4 regions of the Streptomyces sp. NPDC002619 genome follow, and region 4 is predicted to be linked to each of the others. Evidence: riboswitches for the same ligand, from Rfam matches in the RefSeq annotation. Region 4 holds a riboswitch; each other region holds the start of a gene.
What was found. Region 4 has a riboswitch for cyclic di-AMP ahead of ACFYXB_RS10250 (C40 family peptidase). Riboswitches for the same ligand answer to the same signal wherever they lie in the genome.

Region 1: another riboswitch for cyclic di-AMP. It lies ahead of ACFYXB_RS01865 (NlpC/P60 family protein); the one in region 4 lies ahead of ACFYXB_RS10250 (C40 family peptidase).
Region 2: another riboswitch for cyclic di-AMP. It lies ahead of ACFYXB_RS27205 (transglycosylase family protein); the one in region 4 lies ahead of ACFYXB_RS10250 (C40 family peptidase).
Region 3: another riboswitch for cyclic di-AMP. It lies ahead of ACFYXB_RS00820 (transglycosylase SLT domain-containing protein); the one in region 4 lies ahead of ACFYXB_RS10250 (C40 family peptidase).

The regions. Positions count from the first base shown of each region.
Region 1 covers NZ_JBIAQV010000001.1:355,265-360,692, forward strand. The annotation lists gene ACFYXB_RS01855 (hypothetical protein) at 1-327, shown strand, start outside; gene ACFYXB_RS01860 (tellurite resistance/C4-dicarboxylate transporter family protein) at 392-1,360, opposite strand; gene ACFYXB_RS01865 (NlpC/P60 family protein) at 1,816-3,015, opposite strand; cyclic di-AMP (ydaO/yuaA leader) riboswitch at 3,024-3,196, opposite strand; gene pcrA (DNA helicase PcrA) at 3,542-5,428, shown strand, end outside.
Region 2 covers NZ_JBIAQV010000020.1:2,914-8,341, reverse strand. The annotation lists gene ACFYXB_RS27215 (cytochrome P450) at 1-271, shown strand, start outside; gene ACFYXB_RS27210 (transglycosylase family protein) at 475-1,488, shown strand; cyclic di-AMP (ydaO/yuaA leader) riboswitch at 1,671-1,838, shown strand; gene ACFYXB_RS27205 (transglycosylase family protein) at 1,843-2,523, shown strand; gene eno (phosphopyruvate hydratase) at 2,919-4,205, shown strand; gene ACFYXB_RS27195 (septum formation initiator family protein) at 4,307-4,783, shown strand; gene ACFYXB_RS27190 (DUF501 domain-containing protein) at 4,806-5,428, shown strand, end outside; gene ACFYXB_RS27185 (exopolyphosphatase) at 5,426-5,428, shown strand, end outside.
Region 3 covers NZ_JBIAQV010000001.1:155,148-160,575, reverse strand. The annotation lists gene ACFYXB_RS00830 (outer membrane lipoprotein carrier protein LolA) at 1-78, opposite strand, end outside; gene ACFYXB_RS00825 (polyprenyl synthetase family protein) at 677-1,687, opposite strand; cyclic di-AMP (ydaO/yuaA leader) riboswitch at 2,699-2,885, shown strand; gene ACFYXB_RS00820 (transglycosylase SLT domain-containing protein) at 2,889-3,377, shown strand; gene ACFYXB_RS00815 (HAD family hydrolase) at 3,394-4,200, opposite strand; gene ACFYXB_RS00810 (FAD-dependent oxidoreductase) at 4,398-5,428, opposite strand, start outside.
Region 4 covers NZ_JBIAQV010000004.1:199,015-204,442, forward strand. The annotation lists gene ACFYXB_RS10240 (ATP-dependent Clp protease proteolytic subunit) at 1-600, shown strand, start outside; gene ACFYXB_RS10245 (hypothetical protein) at 608-907, shown strand; cyclic di-AMP (ydaO/yuaA leader) riboswitch at 1,287-1,481, shown strand; gene ACFYXB_RS10250 (C40 family peptidase) at 1,484-1,963, shown strand; gene ACFYXB_RS10255 (ATP-binding protein) at 2,037-2,495, opposite strand; gene ACFYXB_RS10260 (helix-turn-helix transcriptional regulator) at 2,718-3,587, shown strand; gene ACFYXB_RS10265 (DUF397 domain-containing protein) at 3,597-3,821, shown strand; gene ACFYXB_RS10270 (8-amino-7-oxononanoate synthase) at 3,897-5,024, opposite strand; gene bioB (biotin synthase BioB) at 5,172-5,428, shown strand, end outside.

The sequences.
Region 1 (5,428 bases), on a different contig from region 4:
GGCCTGCACATCATCGGCATCGCGTCGCTCCTCGGCGGGTTCCTCACCCAGATGAAGGCGATGGGCAAGGGCGACGCCCGCTTCGTCCCCGCGATGCTGCACGGCGCGCTGACCATGCTGGTCACCGGTGTGGTCCTGGTCGGCCTCAACCAGGCCGACGACCATCACCTCAACACCGTCAAGATCGGCGTGAAGCTGGCCCTGCTGATCGTGATCCTCGGGCTCGTTTATGTGAAGCGGGACGACGAGCGCGTGGACAAGCGCCTCTTCGGCCTGGTGGGGCTGCTCACCATCGCGAACGTCTTCATCGCCGTGCTGTGGACGTGATGTACGCCGTGTCGTGGACGTGAGGTACGCCGTGCTGTGGATGTGGCGTACGCCGGCATGACGTTCAGCGCGCGGCGCTGAACCGGGCGCGGGCCGCAGCCACCGCGCCCGCGGCGACCGCGATCCACACCGCCACCGCGATCCACACCAGCACCTTCCCGGGGCCCCTCAGCCACGGGACCCGGATGACGGCGGCGACCGACAGCGTCGCCGCCGCCGTCATCCCCATCGGGAAGACCGTCGCCCAGCGGCGTACGTCGTAGCGCGGCCGGAGTCTCGCCAGCTCGGCGATCAGCAGGACGACGTAACAGGCCAGGACGAGGAAGAACAGCGCGCCGGTCACCGAGTGCAGGACGTCCCGGTCGTCGTCGTTCCACAGGTACAGCCGCGGGCTGTCGGCGGCGATCAGCTTCACCCCGGCCAGCGTCGAGTTGGCCAGCGCGCCCCCCGCGATCCACTGGTCCCCGGCGCCCTCGGTGAGCTGCCGCGGTTCGAAGCGGGGCAGCGCGAAGCCGTACAGCACGAGCCCCAGCCAGAACAGCACCAGCGCGGTGTGCGCGAGCCAGGCCGTCGACTCGACGGCCGCCAGAGTGGCCGCCAGGACGGCGAGTCCCTGCGTGGCCACACAGCCCAGGAACACCGCGCCCGGCATGTGGCGCTGCCAGTGCGGTACGACGAGGAGCATCAGGACCGGCCAGAGTACGGCCGACAGCGCGAGCAGCGCCTCCGCCACCGTCTGCCAGCCGAGCATGGAGAAACGCGTGCCGAGCACGGTGGTCGCGGCCACGGCCGTCAGCGCGCCCGGCGTCCTCGCCTGGGCCACCCACCGCTCCCGATCGCGCACCAGTCCCACCCCGAAGGACGCGGCGAGCGCCAGCCAGGAGACACAGGCCATCGTCAGAAACAGCCGGGACAGGACCTCGTATCCGGTCAGCTGCAGCCCGACCGACACGATCCCGGTCGCCATCACGGCGGCCCCGGCCGCAGGCGGACGCTGCGCCCACCAGGGGCGAAGGGGAGAGGTCCCGGGCATGGGCCCGATGCTAGGGACCAACACACCCGATACGAGCGGGCCACGCGCGCGTGACCTTCAAAAACGCGCGCGTGCGGGACAGGGGCGAGGCGCGTGCGCGCGGTGTGGTGGGCCGTGGCGCGCGTTGCCAGGAGCCCGCGCCTGGGGCGACCCGAGCGGGCGCGGCGCCCCGTGGGAGGGGCGTGCGCCTCAGGGAGGGGCGCGTCGTGCTTGTGCCCGGCGCGGAGTGCACGAGGCGCGCCGGGCGTGTGGAACAGGCGCCGGGCGCGCACATGATGCGCTAGGCGCACGGCACGCGAGCGCACGCCCGGCGGGCGGTACGGCGACTCGCTCCCTGCGTCCGCGCCCCCGCGCTCGCCCAGGCGGCACGAGCCGCCGCGTGCGGTGCGGGAGTGCACGCCCCGCGTGTGACGTACCTCGCGCGCCCCGTTGCTCGGGCACGCGCCCCGCCTTGGTCAGGCCGGGCGTACCACGCTGTGGATGATCGAGTCGCCGGCGTAGTAGACCGACTCCTCGCGGACGTAGGCGCCGGGCTTCGGGGCGTGGATCATCATGCCGTCGCCGATGTAGAGGCCGACGTGGCTGATGTCGTCGTAGAAGAAGATCAGGTCACCGGGCTGGGCGTCGGCGAGGGAGACGGTGGTGCCCGCGTTGACCTGGTCCCAGGTGGTGCGCGGGAGGTCGACGCCGGCGGCCTTCCAAGCGGCCTGGGTGAGGCCGGAGCAGTCGTAGGAGTCGGGCCCGGTGGCGCCCCAGACGTACGGCTTGCCGATCTGGGCGCGGGCGAAGGCGATCGCCTTGTCGGCCTTGGTGGCGTACGAGTCGGACGAAGATGATCCGGACGAGGGCGAGGTCGACGAACCCGACGAACTTGTCGAGCCCGAGGAGCCCGTCGAGCCCGAGGAGCTGCTCTCCTTCTGCGCCGCCGCTTCCTCCGCCGCCTTCTGCGCCGCCTGCTGCTTGGCGAGCTCGGCGGCCTTCCGCGCCGCCTCCTCCTGCTTCTGCTTCTCGATGGCGGCGAGCCGCGCCTTCTCCTCCGCCGTCAGCTTGGACAGCAGCTCACGCGCGCTGGAGAGCTTCGTCTGGACGGTCGCCTTCGCGGTCTTCAGCTCGCTCTGCGACTCGTTCAGCGTCTCGAGGCTCTTGGTGGCCTCCTGCCGCTTCTTCATCGTCGCGGACTGCTCCGTGACGTAGTCGTCGACCGCGTCCTTCTGGCGCGTGGTCATCCGGCTCATCAGCTGGGTCTGGTCGAAGTAGTCCTGCGGACTGTCGGCCAGGAGGAAGGTGGCGGTGTCGGGGGCGGCGGCACCGGTGCGGTACTGGGCCGCGGCGAACGTGCCCAGCTCCTCGCGGGCTTTGTTGAGCTTGTCCGTGCGCCGGGCGACGTCGTCCAGAAGCGCGTCGACCTGCTTGCGCTGCGTGCCGGACTTCTCCTTGGCCGAGTTGTACTTCTCGGTCGCCGACTCCGCCTGGCGGTAGAGGTCGTCGACCTTCTTCTGCACCTCCTCGACGCTCGGCTTGCCGTCGGTGGAGGGGGCGGCGTTGGCGGTCTGGGTGAGCAGGGCCACAGAGGTGAGGGCGGCGGTGGCGAGGACGGGGGTGCCTATGCCGGCTATGCGCGTGCTCGCGGCGCGCGGCTTGCGGTGCGACGCCAAAGGAGGCGACTCCTTCCATGTTCCGCCTACCGAGTTAGCTGTCGGGTTCGGGCGGGTGGTTCGGAAGGCTTGCCCTACGGCCCGTTCTCCGGAAGGGAGTTGGGCCGATCCACCCCAAGGTCGGTGGGTCCCCGGCTCCGGCGGCCTCGGGGCGGCACACCGGACTCGGCGGAGGCCGCGCGGCCCGGCGACGTTCGCCGGTGGGGGTCGTACGGCCCGCCCGGAACGGTAGCCAACTGGTGTGGCGCCTGTGAAGGTTGATGGGCGATATGCCCGATACATTTTCGTGACCTTTGGTCAAGGTGCGACAAGGCGTGGTTGATAGATGACGACGAGCAGTGACTTGTCCGGTTTGTTCGCCGTGTCGATCGTCGGTGCCCGCGTGCCACCCGACCGGAATTCGGCTCGTCGCGCACCGTGATCAAGCGATCGTTGCTGGTGACGGCGGTGCCGGGCTGTCGGGGAACGAGGGATGTTCTCGGGGCGGCGGCGGGTTGTCGGTGGGGCGCCCTAGACTCGGAGAGCGATGAGCAGCCTCTTTGACGACAGCTTCCTGGCGAACCTCCAGGCCCCCCAGGGGCGCGAGGAGGAACCCCCGCCACCGCCCGAGGACGATCATGCTCCGGAGTCACTTCCGGACGATCTGTTCGGCGGGAAGTTCGACGTGCCGCCGGACCGGGACTCGTACTACCGCGACGGCGCCCCGCGCCCGGCCATCGACGCGGCCGCCCTCCTGGAGGGGCTGAACGAGAACCAGCGCGCGGCCGTCGTCCATGCCGGCACCCCCCTGCTCATCGTGGCCGGCGCCGGCTCCGGCAAGACCCGTGTGCTCACGCACCGCATCGCGTATCTCCTGGCCGAGCGGAGCGTGCACCCGGGCCAGATCCTCGCGATCACCTTCACCAACAAGGCCGCGGGCGAGATGAAGGAGCGCGTCGAGCAGCTCGTCGGCCCGCGCGCGAACGCGATGTGGGTGATGACCTTCCACAGCGCGTGCGTGCGCATCCTGCGGCGCGAGAGCAAGAAGCTGGGCTTCACATCGAGCTTCTCGATCTACGACGCCGCCGACTCCAAGCGGCTCATGGCACTCGTCTGCCGTGATCTCGATCTCGATCCCAAGCGCTATCCGCCCAAGTCCTTCAGCGCCAAGATCAGCAACCTCAAGAACGAGCTGATCGACGAGGAGGACTTCGCCGCGCAGGCCGCTGGGGGCACATCCCAGACGGAGTCTGGGGGAGGCTTTGAGAAGACCCTCGCCCAGGCCTACGCCCTCTACCAGTCGCGTCTGCGCGAGGCGAACGCCCTCGACTTCGACGACCTGATCATGACGACGGTCAATCTGCTGCGCGCCTTCCCGGACGTCGCCGAGCACTACCGCCGCCGCTTCCGGCACGTCCTGGTCGACGAGTACCAGGACACCAACCACGCCCAGTACGCGCTCGTGCGCGAACTCGTCGGCACCGGCCGGCACGACGAGGACGTACCGCCCGCCGGGCACGACCTACCGCCCGCCGAGCTGTGCGTCGTGGGCGACGCCGACCAGTCGATCTACGCCTTCCGCGGCGCGACGATCCGCAACATCCTCCAGTTCGAGGAGGACTACCCGGACGCGACGACGATCCTCCTGGAGCAGAACTACCGCTCCACCCAGACGATCCTGTCCGCCGCCAACGCGGTCATCGAGCGCAACGAGTCCCGCCGCCCCAAGAACCTGTGGACCAACGCGGGCGCGGGCGCGCAGATCACCGGCTATGTGGCCGACACGGAGCACGACGAGGCGCAGTTCGTCGCCGACGAGATCGACCGGCTCACGGACGCGGGCGAGGCGAAGTCCGGCGACGTCGCCGTGTTCTACCGCACCAACGCCCAGTCCCGTGTCTTCGAAGAGGTCTTCATCCGCGTCGGCCTGCCCTACAAGGTCGTCGGCGGTGTCCGCTTCTACGAGCGCAAGGAGGTCCGGGACGTCCTGGCCTACCTGCGCGTGCTCGCGAACCCTGAGGACTCGGTCCCGCTGCGCCGCATCCTCAACGTGCCCAAACGCGGCATCGGTGAACGCGCGGAGGCGATGATCGACGCCCTCGCCCAGCGCGAGAAGATCAGCTTCCCGCAGGCGCTGCGCCGCGTCGACGAGGCGTACGGCATGGCCGCGCGGTCCACGAACGCCGTCAAGCGGTTCAACACGCTGATGGAGGACCTCCGTACGATCGTCGAGTCGGGCGCGGGACCGGCCACCGTCCTGGAAGCCATACTCGAACGCACCGGCTATCTGGCCGAGTTGCAGTCCTCGACCGACCCCCAGGACGAGACCCGGATCGAGAACCTCCAGGAACTCGCCGCCGTCGCCCTGGAGTTCGAGCAGGAACGAGCGGAGGGCGAGCAGGGCACCCTGGCCGACTTCCTGGAGCAGGTCGCG
Region 2 (5,428 bases), on a different contig from region 4:
GGCGGCCGACCGGGACCCGGAGCGGTTCGCCGACCCGGACGTGCTCGATCTCGGCCGACGTGACAATCAGCACCTCGGGTACGGACACGGCATCCACTACTGCCTCGGTGCGCCGCTGGCCCGTCTCGAGGGCCAGACCGCGCTGGCGACCCTCCTCACCAGGCTGCCTGACCTGCAACTCGCGGTGGATTCGGATGATTTGCGCTGGCGTGGCGGACTCATCATGCGTGGACTGCGAACTTTGCCCGTCCGGTTCACGCCCGTCCGGTAATCGGCGGCGGTGACCGGAGCCGAACTCGCCTCGGCCGCACGGGCGGTGCGCAAGGTGACACTCGCTCACGCATCGTGATCTTCACGTGATCCACGCGGCATTAACTTGTGACAAGTGATCGTCACTCGATACCTTCACTCGTCAGCGTGGCGCTTCATCTCATCCGCCACGCCGGTCAACGCTGTCGCTCGAAAGGCAACCGCATGCTCTCCGGGAACGGTCGTCACCGTCGCCCCCGTCAGGCTCCGGCTCTCCTCGTCGCGGCCGGAGTGACCGGCTCCGCCATCGCCATCCCGCTCCTCGGCGCCACCGGCGCGAACGCCGCCGACGGCACCACCTGGGACAAGGTCGCCGAGTGTGAGAGCGGTGGCTCGTGGAGCGCCGACGACGGCAACGGGTACTACGGCGGCCTGCAGATCACCCAGGCCTTCTGGGAGAAGTACGGCGGCCTCGACTATGCCTCCAGCCCCGACCAGGCCAGCCGTTCGCAGCAGATAGCCGTCGCCGAGAAGATCCTCGCCCACCGCGGCACTGCGCCCTGGGCCACCTGCGCGCTGCTGTCCGGGCTGAGCGCGAAGTCGGGTTCGCTCCACGTCGACACCGGCGTCTCGGGGGATGACTCGTCCGATTCCGGCGACTCCTCCAATTCCTCCGGTTTGTGGAATTCTTCCTCTTCATCAAACTCCTCCCGTTCGTCGGATTCATCTGGCTCCTCGCACGGCTCTTCCGACGCCTCGGCGACCCCGTCGCCGTCCGCCTCCGTGTCGAACGGGAGCGAGGGTGGGAAGGGTGGCTCCACTGATCCCGCAGACCCCTCCATTTCCCCCAAGTCCGACAAGTCGGCGTCTCCCGGCTCGGGTGACTCGCGGGAGAGCGACGGCTCGCCCACACTCCTTCCCGAAGCCGACGACTCGGACAACTCGGTACAGAGCAGTGGCACTTGGAGCCTGGTCGACACCGGGGCCATCGGCGGTGGCCGCCATCGGGGTGACACTGCGGAGGAAAATGGGACAAAGGCTCAGGAAGTCTCGTCCTCCGGCCGGCATGCCTACACCGTCCGTACCGGCGACTCCCTCGCCTCCATCGCCGACTCCCTTGATGTGGAAGGCGGATGGCGCGCGCTCTACGCCGACAACAGGGCGGCCGTCGGTGCCGATCCGGACCACATCGCCGCCGGTCAGAGCCTGGAAGTCGGTGCCGAAACGGGCGAAAAGTAGCGGGAGTTGACGTCCCGCTTCGCGCTTAATGTCTGTTTTGGCGAAAGTGTGGGATGAGTCTCAGAAGCCCTGATCGTCTTTGAAATTCACCGGATCGCGTGTCTACGGTCATATCCACTCGTCACCACGAGCCCCGGCTGCCGCAACGCCGAATCCTGCCAGCGGCCGTACGGGAACAGTCGTCGCGTCAAGCGCCGTAGGCAGGAGCGGGGGACCCAAGGTAAGCGCCGCGCCGGGCAGTTGACCGGAGCGGCTCGGGGTGAAGCCACGCCTCCCACGGGAGGTGTGGCCGGGCAACTCAACCGGCCCGAACCCGACAGCTCACCTCGCAGGCGTCGGTGAGGGGATCGATCCATGCTGTTTTCCGGCAAGGGCAAACACCGCCGTCCGTCCAAGGGCACTCGTGCCATCGCGCTCGCCGGCGTGGCCGGCGCCGCCGTCGCCGTCCCGCTGATGGCCGCCGGCAACGCCTCCGCCGCCACCGCCTCCGAGTGGGACGCGGTCGCCCAGTGCGAGGCGGGCGGCAACTGGTCCATCAACACCGGCAACGGCTACTACGGCGGTCTGCAGTTCTCCGCCTCCACCTGGGCCGCGTACGGCGGCACCCAGTACGCCGCCACGGCCGACAAGGCCTCCAAGGCGCAGCAGATCCAGACCGCCGAGAAGGTCCTCGCCGCGCAGGGCAAGGGTGCCTGGCCGGTCTGCGGCACGGGCCTGTCCAGCACGCCGTACAACGGTGGCAGCACCTCGAGCGCGCCCAAGACCACGACCACGACCACGACCCGCGCCACCGAGCAGCAGGCCGCCTCCCGCTCCGCCGACCGCCCGGCCGCGAGCAAGACGGTCACCACCCCGACTGGCAAGAAGGTCAAGAAGGGCGACGGCGAGTACAAGGTCGTCAAGGGCGACACCCTCAGCTCCATCGCCGAGAAGCACAAGGTCAAGGGCGGCTGGAAGAAGCTGTTCGACCTGAACAAGGACATCGTCAAGGACGCGAACCTCATCTACCCGGGCCAGCAGCTGCACCTGAAGTGACAGCCGCCCGGCAGTCGAACCACAGCGCTCTCACATCCGTGTCCCCCACAGTGACGGGTACGTGAGGGTCACCCCCGTCCCCACGGGCTCCCCGCCCCGGCGCGTTCTCCCCCGTACGCGCCGGGGCGGGGTTTTCTTTGCCCAGTCGCGGCCCCGGCCTCCGGCCCCGTGCCGTCCCGGCCACCGCCCGCCACCTCTGCTCCACCTGCACTCCACCCGTTTTCGCCCCGCCCTTTGTTCCGTCCGGAAACAATGGGTACCGTCAGACCTTGTCCACAGGCCGGTCGGTCGGCTGGTCTGTGGCCCCGGTGCGGCTAGGCTCTAGTCGCAAGCTCAGCAAGGGCTCACCAAGGCCCCCGTGCCCCGCACAACCAGCGTCACATCCCAAGAAGGAGATGCTCGTGCCGTCCATCGACGTCGTCGTAGCCCGGGAAATCCTGGACTCCCGAGGCAACCCCACGGTCGAGGTCGAGGTCGGCCTCGACGACGGCAGCACGGGTCGTGCCGCCGTTCCCTCCGGCGCCTCCACGGGTGCCTTCGAGGCCATCGAGCTCCGCGACGGTGACCCGAACCGCTACCAGGGCAAGGGCGTAGAGAAGGCCGTCCTCGCCGTGATCGAGCAGATCGGCCCGGAGCTGGTCGGCTACGACGCCACCGAGCAGCGCCTGATCGACCAGGCCATGTTCGACCTGGACGCCACCGACAACAAGGGCTCCCTCGGCGCCAACGCCATTCTCGGCGTCTCCCTCGCCGTCGCCCACGCCGCCTCCGAGGCGAGCGACCTCCCGCTCTTCCGCTACCTGGGCGGCCCGAACGCGCACCTGCTGCCGGTGCCGATGATGAACATCCTGAACGGCGGCTCGCACGCCGATTCCAACGTGGACATCCAGGAGTTCATGATCGCCCCGATCGGCGCGGAGTCCTTCTCCGAGGCGCTGCGCTGGGGTGCCGAGGTCTACCACACCCTGAAGAAGGTCCTGAAGTCCAAGGGCCTGGCCACGGGTCTCGGTGACGAGGGCGGCTTCGCCCCGAACCTGGAGTCCAACCGCGCCGCCCTCGACCTCATCCTCGAGGCCATCAAGGAAGCCGGTTACGCCCCCGGCGAGCAGATCGCCCTGGCGCTCGACGTCGCCGCCTCCGAGTTCTACAAGGACGGCAAGTACCTCTTCGAGGGCAAGGAGCGCTCCGCCGCCGAGATGACCGAGTACTACGAGGACCTCGTCGCCTCGTACCCGCTCGTCTCCATCGAGGACCCGTTGTTCGAGGACGACTGGGCCGGCTGGAAGGTCCTCACCGACCGGCTCGGCGACAAGGTCCAGATCGTCGGCGACGACCTCTTCGTCACCAACCCGGAGCGCCTGGCCCGCGGCATCGAGGAGGGCACCGCCAACGCCCTGCTCGTCAAGGTCAACCAGATCGGCTCGCTGACCGAGACCCTGGACGCCGTCGAGATGGCCCAGCGCAACGGCTTCAAGTGCATGATGTCGCACCGCTCCGGCGAGACCGAGGACGTCACCATCGCCGACCTGGCCGTCGCCACCAACTGCGGCCAGATCAAGACCGGCGCCCCGGCCCGCTCCGAGCGCGTCGCCAAGTACAACCAGCTGCTGCGCATCGAGGAGATCCTGGACGACGCGGCCGTGTACGCGGGCCGCAGCGCCTTCCCGCGCTTCAAGGGCTGACCCGACCCGGGCCAAGCCCGAGCCAGTCATACGTACGTCCCCGTACCCGGTCCCGTACCGTGTCCGGGGACGTACGTGCGTGTGAAACGGGAGGCGGGATCATGGCCGCGAAGGACCGGGACCGGTTCTCCACCGCGACCAGGCTGCGGCTGCTCGGCGAGCAGACGGCGGCCCGGGTCTACCGCTCCCAGACCCGCCGTCAGGCCCGCCGCTCCCGGCTCACCGGCCGGGCCGCCCTGCTCGCGCTCGTCGTGTGCACCATGGTGGTGGCGCTGGCCTACCCGATGCGGCAGTACGTCTCGCAGCGCGCCGAGATCTCCGACCTTGAGCGGCAGCAGAAGCAGGCCGGCGAGCGGGTCGAGCAGCTGCGCGACCTCAAGGCACGCTGGCAGGACGACGCGTACGCCGAGCAGCAGATCCGGCAGCGGCTGCACTATGTGATGCCAGGGGAGACCGGGTACATCGTGATCGACCCGGGCGCCGCCAAGCAGGCGCGCGTCGAACGGGGAGCCACTCACCGGCCCTGGTACGCCAACGTCTGGGACGGGGTCGACAAGTCCGACGCCTCCGACCAGTGAACCGACCGATGGAAAGACAGGCATGCAAACGCCCCCGCCGCCCACCCCGCGCACCGAGCCCACCGACGCGGACGTAGAGGCCTTCAAGCAGCAGCTCGGGCGTCCCCCGCGCGGTCTCAGGGCGATCGCGCACCGGTGCCCGTGCGGGCAGCCGGACGTCGTGGAGACGGCACCGCGCCTGCCCGACGGCACGCCCTTCCCGACGCTGTACTACCTGACGTGCCCCAAGGCCGCCTCGGCGATCGGCACGCTGGAGGCGAACGGCGTGATGAAGGAGATGACGGAGCGGCTCGCGACGGACCCGGAACTGGCCGACGCCTACCGGGCCGCGCACGAGGACTACATCCGCCGCCGGGACGAGATCGAGGAGCTGACGGGCTTCCCGAGCGCGGGCGGCATGCCGGACCGGGTGAAGTGCCTGCACGTCCTGGTCGCCCACTCGCTGGCGGCCGGGCCGGGCGTGAACCCGCTGGGGGACGAGGCGATCGCCATGCTGCCGGAGTGGTGGAGCAAGGGGCCGTGCGTGACGCCCGCGGGGCCGCCGTCCGGCGACGAGTGGCAGGCCGAGACGACGGACTCCGGCTGGTTCGCCGTCAAGCCCGTCGACGCCGAGGGACCCACCGATTCCGGGGAGGACGCCAAGTG
Region 3 (5,428 bases), on a different contig from region 4:
AGCGGCCTTGCGGCGCCCGGAGCGCAGGTCCTCGACCTCCTCGGCGCCCGTGGTGTCGTCGGATTCGTACGGTGCCATGTGTGCCTTACCTCCGTCGTCGGCGGCGGCTGCCCTCGCACTTTCCCACCCTGAGCCGCCATTCTCACCCGAATCGGTGAGGAGTGGTGATTTCCGTGGTATCCATCTCACCAAATCCCCCACGGAAAGACGTCAGTCCTCGGGCTCAACTCCGCGTACACCTCCGGTATGACACGGGGTGGGCAGGGCCGGCCTTGACCCGTAGGGGTCGGGGCGGCGGGGGGACCGCGATGAGCGGACCGGGGTGCAGGGGGCGGAGCCCCGCTGGGGTGCAGGGGGCGGAGTCTCGCTGGGGTGCAGGGGCGAAGCCCCGCCAGGGGTGCAAGGGACGGAGTCCCCGCCGGGGTCCGGGGCGGAGCCCCGTGGCGGCCACCTCTCGGCCCACCGAGCCGGGCGGGCGGGCAAGGTCCGGGGCCCGGGGCGGAGCCCCGTGGCGGGCACCTCTCGGCCCACCGAGCCGGGCGAGCGGGCAAGGTCCGGGGCCCGGGGCGGAGCCCCGTGGCGGGCACCTCTCGGCCCACCGAGCCGGGCGAGCGGGCGAGCGGGCGAGCGGGCGAGCGGGCGAGCGGGCGAGCGGGCGAGCGGGCGAGCGGGCAAACTACCCAGCCCGGTGCACCACCGCATCGCACAGCTCCAGCAGCGCGTCCTTCGCATCGCAGGACCGCAACGGAGCCAGCGCCGCCCGCGCGTCCTCCGCGTACCGCACGGTGTCCCGCCGAGCCTGCTCCAGCGCCGGATGCGCCCGCAGCGCGGCCAGTGCGGCAGCGTGCCGCGCGTCGTCCGTGAGGTCGGAGTCGAGCAGCTCGCACAGCGCGATGTCCTCGGCCAGCCCCAGCCGCGCCGCCCGCTCCCGCAGCCGTAGCACAGGAAGGGTCGGCACGCCCTCCCGCAGATCCGTACCGGGCGTCTTCCCGGACTCCCGCGTGTCGGACGCGATGTCGATCACGTCGTCCGCCAGCTGGAAGGCGACCCCGAGCCGCTCGCCGTACTGCGTGAGCACGTCCACGACCGTCTCGTCGGCCCCCGACATCATCGCCCCGAAGCGGCACGACACCGCGATCAGCGACCCCGTCTTGCCACCCAGCACGTCCAGGTAGTGCTCGACCGGATCCCGGCCGTCCGAGGGCCCCGCCGTCTCCAGGATCTGCCCGGTCACGAGCCGTTCGAACGCGAGGGCCTGGACCCGGACGGCCTCCGGCCCGAGGTCGGCGAGGATCTGTGAGGCCCGGGCGAACAGGAAGTCACCGGTGAGGACCGCGACCGAGTTCCCCCAGCGGGTGTTCGCGCTGTCGACCCCGCGGCGCACCGCCGCCTCGTCCATCACGTCGTCGTGGTACAGCGTCGCGAGGTGGGTCAGCTCGACCACGACGGCCGAGGGTACGATCCCCGGCGCGTACGGGTCGCCGAACTGCGCCGCGAGCATCACGAGCAGCGGCCGGAACCGCTTCCCGCCCGCCCGCACCAGGTGCTGCGCGGCCTCCGTGATGAACGGGACCTCGCTCTTGGTGGCTTCGAGCAAGCCTTCTTCGACAGCCGTCAATCCGGCCTGGACATCGGCTTCCAGAGCCTGGTCCCGCACGCTCAGCCCGAACGGCCCGACGACGGTCACGAGGGGTCTCCTGTCTGCTGGTGTCTGCTGGCGATTACACGGTTTGTCGATAGGTCGGTGCCATCACTCGAGTCAGCGTATCCGGTTGGGTTTGGATCACCGATAGCGCCCACCCGGCCAGCCCGGGCGGTATCGCATCACGGCCGATATGTCGTTGATCAGCTGATACGGCTGATACAACCGATATTTCTCGACTCCATGGGACCTGACACCTTTTAGTCCGCATAGCCTCACCCGCACAGCGGCGACGGCGACGGGGCACCACCTCCGCGTATCCGCAGGTCCTCCTTGTACGACCCGGCCCCGCCCGCCGTCCCACAAGGACCTCCGCATCCCCCTCCCGGACGGCACCCGACTGCACGCGCGCGTGGCATCCCGCGCCGACAACACCTGGCACGCACGGACAACGGGTCCGCCGGACGGCATCGCGCCCGCCGAGCGGCCCGGCGCGCAGGACCGCGCAGCCCCGGCGCGACGGCAACGTCGGATATTCGGCACCTCCCACGGACAACGACTGCGGCGACTGCGGCGACAGCCGCCACCACGACAACGACCGGCAGTACGCGGGAGGTTCCACCCACGCCGCCTCAGCTCGCATGCCTACCCACCCCCACCGAACGTGAGCAGCATCACGCACGATCTCCGAGGCCGCCCCCGCCGGAAAACATTGACCGCTCGGACGTGAGAAAAGCGAATTCCGCAACCCTAAGTGCGATGTGTCCGTTTTGCCGCTATAAGCATCCCAATTCCCCTTAGTGGGAAATGCGTTAAGGCCGGAGCAAAGGTGAGTTAGGTCACTTCCGACCTCCAGGCGGAATACCTGGCGCAACCCCCTCCCGCCCTTGCCCAGAGCGCGAGTTGACCCTTGGCAGCCGCAAAGGATCAAGTGCCTCATACGCACCAGACCAAGGTCAATTGGTACGAGCTGCGAATCCGGCACTTGTTCCGGACATGTGCTCTCGCATAGCTTCCCGATCTATCGGGCGAACGCCGAATCCTGCCGGCGCCCGACATGACCCATCGACAAACTCATTCACGTACGGCAGGAGCGGGGGACCCAGGTAAGTCGCCGGACCGGAACGACACCCGTCGTACCGAAACGGCTCGGGGTTAAGTCGTGTCGCCTTGCGGCGGCCCGGCCGGGCACCTCCCAGCCCGAACCCGACAGCTCACCTCGCAGGCGCCGGAGAGGAAGTTCGCAATGCCCGCTGCCGCTCAGCACCGCCGTACCCGCACCACGCGCCTCATGCGCACCCTCGCCGTCGCAGGCACCGGCGCCGCCGTGCTCGCCCTCCCGCTCATCGGCGCGGCCAGCGCCTCCGCGGCCACCCCCACGGCCACGACGCCGTCCACCACCCTGGCCGGATACCCGAACAACCTCGACGGCTGGATCCGCGAGTCGCTCGCCATCATGGCGGAGAAGCACATCCCCGGCTCGTACAACGGCATATACCGCAACATCATCCGCGAGTCCGCCGGCAACCCGAAGGCCATCAACCTCTGGGACTCCAACGCGGCCAAGGGCATCCCGTCCAAGGGCCTGCTCCAGGTGATCGACCCGACGTTCAACACGTACCACGTGGCCGGCACGTCGTTCGACATCTACGACCCGGTCGCCAACATCACCGCCGCCTGCAACTACGCCGCCGCGCGGTACGGCTCGATCGACAACGTCTTCGGCGCCTACTGAGCCACGGTCTCACCGCTCACGCGAACAGTCTCTCGAGGACGACGGCGATGCCGTCGTCCTCGTTCGACAAGGTGACCTCGTCGGCCAACGCCTTGAGTTCGGGGTGGGCGTTGGCCATCGCCACTCCGTGGGCGGCCCAGTCGAACATGGGGATGTCGTTGGGCATGTCCCCGAAGGCGATGGCCTGGTGCGGACCCAGCCCGAGATACTCGGCGGCCAGCGCCAGGCCCGTCGCCTTGGTGATGCCGCAGGGCTGGAGTTCGACGGTCCCGGGCCCCGACATGGTGACCGTCGCGAGGGAGCCCACGACCGAGCGCGCCGTGCACGCCAACTCGTCGTCGGACAGGGTGTGGTGGCGCAGTAGAACCTTGCTGATGGGTGCGCACCAGAGGTCGTCGCGCCGGTCCACCCGCACGGCGGGCAGGGTCGGGTGGGGCATCAGATAGCCGGGCTCGATGAGCGTGAGCCCGTCCACCCCGTCCTGGTCGACCGCCGCGTACACCTGTCCCACCTCGGCCTCGATCTTGCCGAGCGCGGTCTCGGCCAACTCCCGGTCCAGGGTGACCGACCACAACAGGCGGTCCCTGCCGGCGTCGTAGACCTGCGCGCCCTGTCCGCACACCGCGAGGCCCGAACAGCCGAGGACGTCGAGCAGCGGCCGTACCCTCGGTGCCGGCCGGCCCGTCACCACGAGGTGCCGGGCACCGGCCCCAGTCACCCGCGCGAGCGCAGCGAGGGACCGGTCGGAGAGGGTGTCGTCACCACGCAGGAGCGTTCCGTCCAGGTCGGTGGCGACGAGAGAATATCCGGGGGGTACGGCCATGATCAGAGAATACGGACAACGCGCCCGTCACACTCACCCCGATGTCCTCGGCTGTTCAACTCCCGGTGCCACACGGTAGGTTGCCCCTCCGCACTTTCTGCACGGTGCGGCTCGGCAACGTGGCCGAGGACCCGTGCGGTGGACTACTGCACGCGGGTTCCTCGAGTGGAAGCGGGGCGCCGAGGCCGACGTGTGGCTCAGCCGTGGGCCGCCGCAAGGTGCTTCGTCAGGCGCGGGGAGGCGAATTCCGTGCCGCAGACGAAGCGCATCACCGGGCCGTAGGACGCGGCCGCCGGGAGGCCGGTGACGTACAGGCCCGGTACCGAGGAGACGTAGCCGGCACCGAGCTTCGGGGCGCCGCGGCTCACCGCCAGCTCCGTCCGCAGCTCGTGGCCGAGGAAGTCCATCGCGGCTATGTCCACGCGGTAGCCGGTGGCCGAGATGACGTGGTCGGCGGCGAGCCGACGGGTCTCGCCGGTGTGGGTGTGCACGGTGAGGACCGGGCTGCCGTCGGGGGCTTCCGCGTCCACCACCCGGTCGACCTCCTCGACCCGCACCTTGCCCTCGAAGCGGTCGCGCAGCCACCAGGCGCCGAGCGGGCCGAGGACCCGGCGGACCAGGTAGTGGCGGGTCCGGGCCGGGAGGTAGCGGTAGGGGTGGGGGTAGTAGCTGAGCGCCCGCAGGGACCAGGCGCGGCCGAAGGGGGACTCGGGGCGCAGCTTGGGCTGTTCCCAGGGCGGGGCACCGAAGGCAACCTTGCCACGGCCGCGCGAGACCACCCGCACCTGTGCGCCCGCCTCCGCCGCCAGCGCCGCCGTCTCCAGCGCGGACTGCCCGGCGCCGACGACGATCAGTTCCTTGCCGGAGAACCGGCCGAGGTCGTGGTGCTGGGAGCTGTGCGACACGGGGCCGGTGGGCGTGGGCCCGTCCGCCGCCGCGCCCGCCAGCTCCGCCGGAAGGTGGGCCAGCCCCGACAGACCCGTGGCGACGACGACCGCGCGGGCGGTGAACAACTCCCCTGAGTCCAGCTTGAGTTCGAAACCGCCCCCCTTCCGCCGGGCCAACAGGCCCTGACGGGTGGTGATCCTCGTGGTGCCGTTGACCGCGGGCCGTTTGCGCCTCACGAACGCCTCGCGGTTCTTGGCGACCACCGGGAAGCGGGCCTTGTCGGCGAACTCCACGATGTCGTCGTACGACCGCGGGAAGGCCGCCTCCGGACTGGGGATGC
Region 4 (5,428 bases):
TTCACCGAGCGCACGAGCGCCGGCCAGCGGACGCTCGACCCGTACTCGAGGCTGCTGGAGGAGAGGATCGTCTTCCTCGGCACATCGATCGACGACACGGCGGCCAACGACGTGATGGCGCAGTTCATGCACCTCGAGCACCACGATCCGGACCGGGACATCTCGCTGTACGTGAACTCCCCCGGCGGCTCGTTCAGCGCCATGGCGGCGATCTACGACACGATGCGCTACGTCGGCTGCGACGTGGAGACGATCTGCCTGGGGCAGGCCGGCTCGTCGGCGGCCTTGCTGGTCGCGGCCGGTACGCCGGGCAAGCGGTTCGCGCTGCCGGGCGCACGGATGGTGGTCCAGCAGCCGTCGCTGCCCGAGCCGGTGCAGGGGCAGCCGAGCGATCTCGTCATCCAGGCGGAGGAGTTGGGTCGGGTCCGGGTGCTGCTGGAAGGAATGCTCGTTCGGCACACCGGTCGTAGCGCGGAGCAGGTCCACGAGGACCTCGAACGGGATCTGATCCTGGACGCCCCGGGCGCGCTGGCGTATGGACTGGTGGACGGCATCATCCCCAGCCGCAAGGCCTCCCGCCGCACGCCCGACGCGGGGTGAGCGGCCGATGCTGCCACCGGAACTCCCGCCGCTGCCCGCCCTGACCCGCGCCGAGGGCGAGTTGATCGACCGTTACCTGGAAGTGGTCGACCTGCTGGGCCGGATCAATCCGGCGTCGGACGGGGACACGTATCGCGGGCTGCGGGCGGCCCAGGCGCTGGTGCGCAAGGCGGCGGAGCTGCAGGACGCGCTGGCGACGATGCATCAGCGGGGCGAGACGGAGCTGCATGCGGCCACGCTGGCACGGGCATTGCGGGTCCTGGACGGTGAGCGCCGCACGGCGCGGGTGTCTTTGCCGCCGCCCTGACGCATGGGCCGGCGCGGGCGTCCGGGACCGGGGTGCCGCACACTCGACGACCGGACACCCCGGCCCGAGTTGAAACGACCCAAACGACGTACCCCTGTTCGGCGTAGAAAAGCATTTTTTTTCGGCGTCGCGCGGGATGCGCGGGGCGCCCGCCGAGGGGCTCGGCGAGGTGCTCCCGCGCTGGTCCGAGGGCTCGTCAACTCCTGGACGAGGGTGCGAACAAGGCACCGTGGACCCGAACGGGCGAATGGTGAGTAACACCACAAATCCCCGGTTCCTTTGGGATTTTCGGACACGCGTGAGTGAGGATCCCTGTCTGACGACAAGCCCCCGCCACAGCGGCGGGGCGGTCCGGGCGGACGCCGAGTCCTGCCGCCGCCCGGATGACCGGTCGACGGCAGTGGATCGGCAGGAGTGGAGGACCCAGGCAAGACGGGTCGCCGGAACGGACGTTCGTTCGTCTGAAGGTTCGTTCCGACCGGCCCTTGGGGTGAAGCCGCGGCAACGCGGCCGGGCTACTTCGCCAGTCCGAATCCGACAGGTCATCCTTCACAGGCGGCTGACGAAGGGTTGCGCATGACTGCGCTCAATCGTGTCCCGTCGCTGATGGTCCGGGCTGGTACGGCCTCGGCGCTCACCATCGCCGCCATGGGCGGCTCGATCGTGGTTCCGGGCGTGGCCACGGACGCCGCCGCCGCGACGAGGGCGACGGCGACGAAGGCACTCCGGATCGCGGCCTCGATGAAGGGCTCCCCGTACCAGTGGGGTGCCACCGGGCCGCGCAGGTTCGACTGTTCCGGGCTCACGCTCTACTCGTTCAAGAAGGCGGGCAAGAGGCTGCCGCGGACGGCCGCCCAGCAGTACAACAGAACGCGTCATATCTCGGCCAGGAACCGCAAGGCCGGTGACCTGGTGTTCTTCCACTATGGCTCGAGCGTCTACCACGTCGGCATCTATGCCGGGAAGGGAAGGATCTGGCACGCGCCGAAGTCCGGTGACGTGGTGAGGCTGCAGAAGATCTGGACGCGGAGCGTCTGGTACGGCCGCGTGAGCTGAACTGCCCGAGGGCTGACGGCCGCAGGCGTGCGGCCCCGCCCTCGGCGACCGACCCAGCAGGAGCCGGAGAGTCTCACGGCTCCTGCTGGGTCGCCGTCGTGAGGGGCTGGGCCGGGACTGTCCAGGGGAGTTCGATGGAGACGGTCTTGCCGCCCTCGCGCGTGGGACGGACGCGCAGTTTGCCGCCGCATTCCGCGGTGAGCCAGCGGATGATGACCATGCCGCGTCCATTGTCCTGCTGGACGGCGGCGGGCAGTCTCTTGGGGAAGCGGGGATGACTGTCCGTGACGCCGATGCGGAGGTGTTCGTCACGGATGAGCACCATGTCCACCGTGAAGGTGGGTGACTGACCGAGGGTGTGCTGTACGGCGTTGGTGGTGAGTTCGGAGACGATGAGCCGGATGGTGTCGGCGACTTCCGTGTCCGCAGGCAGGCCCCACTCCGCGAGGGTGCCGAGTACGTAGGAGCGGGCCGCGGAGACCGAGGCGGGATCGCTCGGCAGAGTTACGGATGCTTCCAGATGGTCTGCCATGGCGACGTTGTCCCTTTCCCACGGGACCGCAGTCCGACACGGAGCGGATGGTTCGAGTACGGTCCCGGACTGGTGCTTCGTCGTCAGACTGCCATCACCACGTCGGTCACGGTGGCGATCCACCAAGATATGCATATATCTGTCGCTCAAAGCGGTGAACTCTGCGACGGCAGAGCGTATTTGGGCGGCACGTAAGGAGTAATGCCGAGTAAGGAGTAGCGCATGCAGCACGGTCCCGCGGTGCGCCGCCGGAAGCTGGGCGCCGAACTGCGCTCCCTGCGCACCGGTGCGGGTCTCACGAGCGGTGAGGCGGCCCGGATGGTGGGGTGGCACCAGTCGAAAGTGAGCCGTATCGAGACGGGTGCGAGCGGCGCGAAAGCGGCCGATGTGCGGTTACTCCTGGACGCCTATGGTGTGGCGGACGGTCAACTGCGCGAGCTGCTGCTGGCGTTGGCGGGCTCGGAGAACGGCTACGGCCGTCACCACTGGTGGCACGCCTATCGCGGGGTGCTGCCGCCCGCCTACCGGGACTTCATCAGCCTGGAGTCGCAGGCCAGCGGGATGCGCACGCTTGAGACGCTGGTGGTACCGGGGCTGTTGCAGACGCCTGAGTACGCGCGGGCGGTGACCCGGGCGGCCGTGGGCGAGCCGGACAGCGCTGCGGACGACCGGCTGGACACGCTGGTGGAGGTGCGGCTGGCCCGGCAGGACGTGCTGCGGTCGAATCCGCCGCTGGAGCTGAGCGCCGTACTGGACGAGGCGGTGTTGCGAAGGGATGTCGGCGGTCCGGACGTCATGGCGCGGCAGCTGAAGCGGCTGATGGAGGCGGCGCGCCTGCCTCAAGTGCGGCTGCAGGTGCTGCCGTTCGCGGCCGGTGCGCATATCGGAATCACCGGACCTTTCGTTATCTTCTCATTTCCGAGCACATCTGATCTGGATGTGGTTGTTCTCGACCACTTGACGAGTAGCCTCTATCTGGAGCGGAAAGAAGACCTCCAGGCCTACTCAGAGGCCTTCAACACCCTTCAGATCCACGCCCTTTCACCCGAGGACTCGTTGGATTACATCGCCGGGATAGGTGACGGCGCGTAAGGAGGCACCATGACTGCACTGCCTCGGAACGTACCTTCCAGTACCGATCTGCACGGTGTGCGGTGGCTGCGCAGCAGCTACAGCACGGGAGCGAACAACTGCGTGGAGACGGCTCGGCCGCACTCCGGTCCGTGGACCGGGCTGCTCGCCGTGCGCGACTCCAAGGCACCTGCCGGACCCGCGCTGCTCTTCTCCCCCGAGAGCTGGGCGGGATTCCTCAACACGCTCCGCTGATCCTCTGCCGGACCGACCCACCGCCCCTTATTGATCAGTTTCCGCACAGGCGACGCACGGCCGTGTCACGCCGACTCATGGTCGCGTCTCGCCGATCACCCGTACAGCGCGCTCGATCTCGGACCCGGAGAGGTCCGCGCGGGCGGTCAGCCTGAGCCGTGAGATGCCGTCGGGCACGGAAGGAGGACGGAAGCAGCCCACGGCCAGGCCCGCCCTACGGCAGTCGGCCGCCCAGCGCACGGCCCCCTCCGGGGAGGGCGCCCGCACGGAGACCACCGCGGCGTCCGGACGTACGGCTTGAAGACCCGCGGCGGTCAGGCGTGCGTGCAGTTCGCCGGCCACATCGCGGGCGCGCGCCGCCCGTTCCGGCTCACGGCGCAGCAGCCTGAGCGCCGCCAGGGCCGCGCCAGCGGCGGCGGGCGCGAGTCCCGTGTCGAAAATGAACGTTCGTGCCGCGTTGACCAGGTGGTCGATCACCCGGGCCGGGCCGAGCACCGCACCGCCCTGGCTGCCCAGCGACTTGGACAGCGTGACCGTGACGACCACGTCGTCGGCGCCCGCGAGCCCGGCCGCGTACGGCGCTCCCCGGCCGCCGTCGCCCAGGACGCCGAGTCCGTGGGCGTCGTCGACGACCAGCCCCGCGCCGTGCTCGCGGCAGGCCGCGGCGAGCGCGGCCAGCGGGGCCGCGTCCCCGTCGACGGAGAACACCGTGTCGGAGACGGCGATCGCGGGTCCCTCGTGCGTGCCGAGCGCCTTGCGGATGGCGTCCGGATCGGCGTGCCCGACCACCTGGGTGGTGCCGCGAGCAAGGCGGCAGCCGTCGATCAGGGAGGCGTGGTTGCCGGCGTCGGAGACGATCAGCGAGCCGTGCGGCCCGAGCGCGGTGACGGCGGCGAGGTTGGCGGCGTATCCGGAGGAGAAGACCAGGGCCGCCTCGAAGCCGCAGAATTCGGCCAGCTCGCGCTCCAGCTCGGTGTGGAGTTCGGTGGTGCCGGTGACCAGCCGGGAGCCCGTCGAGCCGCCGCCCCAGGTCCGTGCCGCCCCGGCCGCGCCCTCCGTGACGTCGGGATGGTGGGACAGGCCCAGGTAGTCGTTGCTCGCCAGGTCGAGGAGCGGCCAGGCGGCGGGGCGGGGGCGCAGGGTCCGTACCAGTCCGGCGCGGCGGCGTTGCTCCGCCTGGTCGTCGATCCAGCCGAACGCCATGTCTCCTCCGGGGAATTTGTAGGCAGTGGACAGACACTAGCCGGACGACCAGCCGCCCAGGGTGTGGCAATACCCACACGGTGAACCGTCTCCGTTGTGCAAACTCTCCTTGGCCCGGGGCGGTCCCGTAGGACAGGATCGGACCTCATGGACCTGCTGAACACGCTGGTGGACAAGGGGCTTCGGCGCGAGCTGCCGACCCGCGACGAAGCGCTCGCCGTTCTGGCCACCTCCGACGACGACGTGCTCGATGTGGTGGCCGCGGCCGGCAAGGTGCGCCGGCACTGGTTCGGCCGGCGCGTGAAACTGAACTACCTGGTGAACCTCAAGTCCGGCTTGTGCCCCGAGGACTGCTCCTACTGCTCCCAGCGGCTGGGCTCCAACGCCGACATCCTGAAGTACAC